Regions from separate parts of the Lysinibacillus sp. NPDC058147 genome, predicted to be linked through region 2. Evidence: a T-box and tRNA genes for the amino acid it is inferred to sense, from the RefSeq annotation. Region 2 holds a T-box; the other holds one or more tRNA genes.
The links. A T-box is a leader RNA that pairs with one kind of tRNA and senses whether it is charged. The one in region 2 lies ahead of ileS (isoleucine--tRNA ligase), so its partner is inferred to be a tRNA-Ile.

Region 1: it has a tRNA-Ile gene. The T-box ahead of ileS (isoleucine--tRNA ligase) is inferred to sense a tRNA for this amino acid. The anticodon was not compared.

Annotation. Positions count from the first base shown of each region.
Region 1 covers NZ_JBHVUJ010000012.1:85,451-88,839, reverse strand. The annotation lists tRNA gene ACFVT8_RS22700 (tRNA-Val) at 18-93, shown strand; tRNA gene ACFVT8_RS22695 (tRNA-Asp) at 98-173, shown strand; tRNA gene ACFVT8_RS22690 (tRNA-Thr) at 184-259, shown strand; tRNA gene ACFVT8_RS22685 (tRNA-Tyr) at 266-349, shown strand; tRNA gene ACFVT8_RS22680 (tRNA-Trp) at 354-427, shown strand; tRNA gene ACFVT8_RS22675 (tRNA-His) at 475-550, shown strand; tRNA gene ACFVT8_RS22670 (tRNA-Gln) at 560-634, shown strand; tRNA gene ACFVT8_RS22665 (tRNA-Lys) at 650-722, shown strand; tRNA gene ACFVT8_RS22660 (tRNA-Arg) at 738-814, shown strand; tRNA gene ACFVT8_RS22655 (tRNA-Pro) at 832-908, shown strand; tRNA gene ACFVT8_RS22650 (tRNA-Ala) at 924-999, shown strand; tRNA gene ACFVT8_RS22645 (tRNA-Ser) at 1,014-1,106, shown strand; tRNA gene ACFVT8_RS22640 (tRNA-Phe) at 1,114-1,189, shown strand; tRNA gene ACFVT8_RS22635 (tRNA-Gly) at 1,193-1,266, shown strand; tRNA gene ACFVT8_RS22630 (tRNA-Ile) at 1,276-1,352, shown strand; tRNA gene ACFVT8_RS22625 (tRNA-Asn) at 1,357-1,433, shown strand; tRNA gene ACFVT8_RS22620 (tRNA-Glu) at 1,435-1,506, shown strand; gene ACFVT8_RS22615 (nitric oxide synthase oxygenase) at 1,914-2,960, shown strand; gene ACFVT8_RS22610 (CynX/NimT family MFS transporter) at 3,022-3,389, opposite strand, start outside.
Region 2 covers NZ_JBHVUJ010000002.1:153,136-156,524, reverse strand. The annotation lists gene ileS (isoleucine--tRNA ligase) at 1-1,623, opposite strand, end outside; T-box leader at 1,678-1,916, opposite strand; gene ACFVT8_RS06150 (DUF2785 domain-containing protein) at 1,998-2,843, opposite strand; gene ACFVT8_RS06145 (hypothetical protein) at 3,006-3,389, opposite strand, start outside.

The DNA of each region.
Region 1 (3,389 bases), on a different contig from region 2:
GCTAGGCATTATACCCAGGAGGATTAGCTCAGCTGGGAGAGCACCTGCCTTACAAGCAGGGGGTCGGCGGTTCGAGCCCGTCATCCTCCACCATTATGGTCCCGTGGTGTAGCGGTTAACATGCCTGCCTGTCACGCAGGAGATCGCCGGTTCGATCCCGGTCGGGACCGCCATTTTTTTTTTGCCGGTGTAGCTCAGTTGGTAGAGCAACTGACTTGTAATCAGTAGGTCGTGGGTTCGACTCCTATCGCCGGCACCATCCCTTGGAGGGGTAGCGAAGAGGCTAAACGCGGCGGACTGTAAATCCGCTCCTTAGGGTTCGGCGGTTCGAATCCGTCCCCCTCCACCATTTTAGGGGCATAGTTCAACGGTAGAATAGAGGTCTCCAAAACCTTTGGTGTGGGTTCGATTCCTACTGCCCCTGCCAGGTTACGAGGTACTCGTTATCAAACAATACTATGATTACATATAGTGGCGATTGTGGCGAAGTGGTTAACGCACCGGATTGTGGTTCCGGCATTCGTGGGTTCGATTCCCATCAGTCGCCCCATTTAATAATTGGGGTATAGCCAAGCGGTAAGGCAACGGATTTTGATTCCGTCATGCCTAGGTTCGAATCCTAGTACCCCAGCCATTCATTTCTTAGTTTGAGCCATTAGCTCAGTTGGTAGAGCATCTGACTTTTAATCAGAGGGTCGAAGGTTCGAGTCCTTCATGGCTCATCAGTTTTTATAAATGCGCCCGTAGCTCAATTGGATAGAGCGTCTGACTACGGATCAGAAGGTTATGGGTTCGACTCCTGTCGGGCGCGCCAATAAAGCCTAATAATATCGGAATGTAGCTCAGCTTGGTAGAGCACTTGGTTTGGGACCAAGGGGTCGTAGGTTCGAATCCTGTCATTCCGACCATCTTTCCTGATTGTTGGGGCCTTAGCTCAGCTGGGAGAGCGCCTGCCTTGCACGCAGGAGGTCAGCGGTTCGATCCCGCTAGGCTCCACCATTTATATAATTTCCGGAGGTATACCCAAGTCTGGCTGAAGGGATCGGTCTTGAAAACCGACAGGCGGGTAACACCGCGCGGGGGTTCGAATCCCTCTACCTCCTCCATTTTTCCGGGTCAGTAGCTCAGTTGGTAGAGCATTAGATTGAAGCTCTAAGTGTCGGCGGTTCGATTCCGTCCTGACCCACCATTTGCGGGTGTAGTTTAATGGTAAAACCTCAGCCTTCCAAGCTGATGTCGTGAGTTCGATTCTCATCACCCGCTCCAAAAAATAATGGGCCTATAGCTCAGCTGGTTAGAGCGCACGCCTGATAAGCGTGAGGTCGATGGTTCGAGTCCATTTAGGCCCACCATTATTCCGAAGTAGCTCAGTTGGTAGTAGCACCTGACTGTTAATCAGGTTGTCGCAGGTTCGAGTCCTGCCTTCGGAGCCACGGCCCGTTGGTCAAGTGGTTAAGACACCGCCCTTTCACGGCGGTAACACGGGTTCGAATCCCGTACGGGTCATCAAGCATGTTGCACATTAGTGCGACATGCTTTTTTTATGCGTACTATACTGACAAACAAAGATCATCATGCGGTAAGGAAGTGCCACTTAATAACGTCTACTCCTAAATACTGCAAAGGAGAGTAAATGAGTCCTAATGATCTCGTGTATTACCTACTTAGGCGTAAAAAAACGGCAAATCTATATTCAATAGTTTTTTCTCTGTAATTTCCCCTGATTTTAATAATGTCTACTCAAAATGGAAACCCTAATCCATAAATAACTTTAGTTTTAGAAAAATAGAAGACATGATAAGAAATATTGAACAAAGTATTTCATATATAAAATATGTATGTTTTCTGGCTGATTTTTTCGTGGTGATTATAGTTTCATTCCTCTAATATGAGGGTAGATGGAGGAATTCGATATGAATTTACATGAAGTACAGCGCTTTTTAGAACTTTATCAAGTAGAGCAAAATGAGTCTGAAACATGGCTAGAAAATAAATTACAGCAAATTAAAATAGCAGGCGAATATATACCGACAACGGAAGAATTAATCTTTGGTGCACGAGTAGCATGGCGTAATAGTAATAAGTGTATTGGTCGATTGTTTTGGCAATCGCTGCATGTTGTTGATGCCCGAGATGTTTCAAAAGAAGAAGATATTTTCAACGCATTGCTTGAACATATTCAATATGCAACAAATGGTGGGAAAATTCGTCCAACAATAACGATCTTCGCACCAGGGCGAGTTCGTGTATGGAATCATCAGCTAATCCGTTATGCTGGCTATGAAACGGAATGGGGAATCGTTGGTGATCCACATTCTATTGAGTTTACAAAAGTATGTGAGTCACTTGGCTGGCAAGGTAAGAGAACCGCATTTGACGTGCTTCCGATCGTTGTACAGGTGGATAGAAGGAAACCACAAGTGTTTACTATTCCTGACGAATATGTACTAGAGGTACCGATTCGTCATCCGGAATCTGCTCAAGTAGAGAAGCTAGGATTAAAATGGTATGCAGTGCCGATAATTTCGAGTATGCGTTTCCAAATGGCAGGTATCGATTTTGAAGCAGCCCCATTTAATGGTTGGTATATGGGAACAGAAATTGGGGCACGTAATTTAGCAGATCATGAGCGTTATAATATGCTGCCTGCTATAGCGGAAATTTTCAACCTCGATACGACTAAACAGGCTTCTCTATGGCGTGATCGTGCATTAGTTGAGCTGAATATTGCCGTTCTACATTCCTTTAAAGAAGACGGTGTTAGCATTGTGGATCATCATACAGCTGCACAGCAATTTAAATTGTTTGAGGAAACAGAAGTAACAGCAAATCGTAAGGTTACAGGTAATTGGACGTGGTTGATTCCACCTCTTTCACCAGCTACAACTCACATTTACCATAAACCTTATGTTAATGTTTACAATACACCGAACTATTTTTATCAGAAACCACCTTATTAATAGGGAAAGGCAGCTCACTTTTAACTTATTTCCGTTGAAATAAGATTATGAGCTGCCTTTTTTAATTCACATATTCATTTTTAGAAGCCCTAAATGAACATAAGAAAAGTATCAATACAACGATAATAAATAACCATCCAGCGGTTTTCCAGTTACCGAATAAATCATGCAAATAACCAAATAAAATAGGACCGATTGCGGCTAATAAATATCCTAATGATTGTGCAAAACCTGATAAATCAGCCGCTTCAAAAGCTGTACGGGTACGTAGTGTAAAGAACATCATTGCTAATGCGAATGAAGACCCTCCTGCTAAGCCTAGTAGCACCATCCATAGAACAGCGAGACTTGTCCATTCCATCACTACCCCGATAAAGCCAACTAAGTAAAATACCGTAAACATTAATACGAGAGGTCGTTGAGATGTCA
Region 2 (3,389 bases):
CGGAAATTGATTGTTAAAAGTAGTAAGGTCTCCAAAAGGATAATGATGCTGAGCAAATGGCATGGATCCACTATCAAACCAAACATCAATCACTTCGGGTGTACGTTCCATGTCACCACTACACTTTGGACAAGTACACACAACCTCGTCAATATATGGTTTGTGAAGCTCAATATCATCTATAGTGCCCTTCGCTAGTTCTTTTAAAGATGCAATACTATTTGGCGCTTCTTCATGACCACAATCCCGACAAACCCACACATTTAACGGTGTACCCCAATAGCGATTACGGCTAATATTCCAGTCCACTAGGTTTTCCAAGAAGTTGCCAAATCTTCCGTGTTTAATGTGTTCGGGATACCATGTTACTTGATTATTATTTTGTAAAAGTTTATCTTTCAATGCTGACATATTGATAAACCAACTGTCAGTCGCGTAGTAAAGCAATGGTGAATCACAGCGCCAGCAATGAGGATAGCTATGCTCATATTTTTCCTTATCAAACAATAGCTCCTTTTTAGCGAGCATTTTAATGATTTCGACATCACAATCTTTCACAAATTTACCAGCAAGCTCTGGGACCTCTTCTGTATAGCAACCCTTTAAATCAACAACATTGACAAACGATAGCCTATTTTGCTGTACCGTTTTATAATCGTCCTCCCCATATGCAGGCGCGATATGGACGATACCAGTTCCACTATGCTCAGTGACATAATCCGCTAGAACAACGACATGCCCCTTATCAACTGTGACATAAGAAAATGGTGGGGTGTACGACACACCTTCAAATTCATGCCCCTCATGTTCACTTAACACTTCAACAGAATCAGCAAACACTTTATTCACTAGTGATTTTGCTAAGATATAGACTTTATTGTGCTGCTTCACTCGAACATACATAAGTTTAGGATTCATGGCTAATGCAACATTTGCAGGTAATGTCCATGGAGTCGTTGTCCAACCAAGAAAATATTCATCTTTATCCTTTAATTTAAACATTGCTGTGACTGATAAATCCTTTACATCCTTATAGCCCTGTGCAACTTCATGGGAGCTTAATGATGTTTGACAGCTAGGGCAATATGGTGAAACGCGGTGGCCCTTATACAAAAGCTTTTCCTTGTGCACATGACTTAAAATATTCCAAACGGACTCAATATAATCATTACTAAGGGTTAAATACGGGTCATCCATGTCAATCCAATAGCCTAGCTGCTCTGTAAAGGAGCGCCATTTCTTCTCATAGGTAAAGACACTTCCCTTACACTCTTGAATAAATTGTTCGACACCATATTTCTCAATTTCTTGCTTGCCAGAGATGCCTAGCTTTTTTTCGACGCCTAACTCTACAGGCAAACCATGTGTATCCCAGCCAGCTTTACGCTCAACTAAATAACCTTGCATCGTTTTATAACGAGCCACGACATCTTTAATTGTTCTGCCAAATGCGTGGCCTACGTGTGGTAAACCATTCGCTGTAGGAGGACCTTCGTAAAATACAAAAGGCTTATTGTTAGAACGATTCGCAACAGACGCTTGGAACGTTCCTTCTTGTTCCCACAATCGACGAATCCTTGTTTCTCTTTCTACAGTTGTTTCTTTTTTCTCTTCGACTTGCATGTAAATTCCTCCTATACTAATTGTATAAAAGGCATACAAAAAACCCCGTCCCAAGCAAGGGACGGGGTTAACCGCGAATACCACCCTAATTCTATTGAAGCAACGTTCAATAGCACTCAGCAACGTACAATCATACGTGTTCTTTTTAACGGTAGACACCCGGATTAGCTTACTATGTTCAGCCAATCTTCTCAGAGAGGATCTTCATGTTACACCTGCACACCGACTTCCACCAAATGTCGGCTCTCTGTAGAACAAAATGAAACACTACTCTTTCTCATCAACGAATTTGTATGCTTTTATTGTCACTCATCTTAACAAACAAATTTTTGTCTGTCAATAATTTCAAAGTACTAATATTGACAGTGATTTCCTTATAATTCATCGAGACAAGCTTTGATGCTTTTATGTAGAGTTGCGAACTCAGGCTTCCCATTTGTTTTAATATAAAAGCTTTTCACAAAGGATTTACAGTTAAAAAGTAAAATTCTGTGATGCTGTACATCGAGCTGTTCTTTTTTTACGTTTAAAGTAGCAGGTAATTCTTGCAGCAATTTAATGATCTGTTGCTCCTCTAAACCATGCTCAAGCATTGTGAACATAGGTACTAAAATCCGTTCATCTTCATTGTGAATGAAAGCATAATTTTCTTTCAAAACGGCGTTCCATAGTGCGTTTACAATTTCAATATAAGAGGCTTTATTTAATTTAGGATTTTTCACCAATTCATTGATTGCATCAGCCATATGGGCAACACTATGAGCCCACCCTTTCACTGGCACATAGCCCCTTACATCCTTTTCTGCTGCTAAATAAGCTAGTACTTTATCTTTACAATCAGCGATTATCTGTTCAGATAAAAAATCGTCTGCGTTTTCTCTAAACAATATAAGGGCAATCAAAAGCGACGTAAATGTACGGGTAAAAACTAAATCTGATTCGCTTTCTTCAATACCCTTACATAATAAATTATTCAAACATTCCTCTAAAAGCTCCGTTAAAAGTGAATGCTCTAGTAAGTTTTTTTCATGGATCAATTCATAAAACGATCCATATATTAAGTCATCCCGTAGTTCACTATCTAATGAGCCGATATGTTGCATCATTGATTGTATGAGCTGAGTTTGGTCCTCGTTCTGCCATATTTTATTTCCACTATCTATATCTGTTAGTATTTCTTTTAATTCAATTTCCTTAAGTAGGTTTATATTTAATTTCATAGCCAATCTTTCTCCTCTACCTTTTTGTGAATTTGTATAATCATTTTTTACTACACCCCTAAATATACAAATACTTACAACAATTGTACCCTAATCCAAATATAAAAAACAGCTAAATAAAAAGCTAGACATTCTTGAAATTTTCGAATGTCTAGCCTTGATTCATTGATGTTCTTCCAGTATTTCCATGCTATCTATATCTGCAAATCTTATTTTAGGATTATCTTGGTCTCCTACTAAATCTGTACTATATTTCACTTCTACTTCATCTCCAAGCGACAATGTTGTAGGAGCATCGATTAATGGGAACCACGTACCATTACCGTGTTTTTGTATGATGTCATTAATTGATAATTTACCAATATCCGCTTTATCTGCATAGGAAACAACTAAAAATTCATGTTCCTTGATTGCTACAATTAACCCATTTTTAGAATGGATTTCTTTTTCCCCAACTGGAATATCAAATTTTTCACGTAAGGCAACTATCTCTTGACTATAGTGCTCCTCTAAATAGTTCATAGCATCTTTCAAAACTAGAAAATA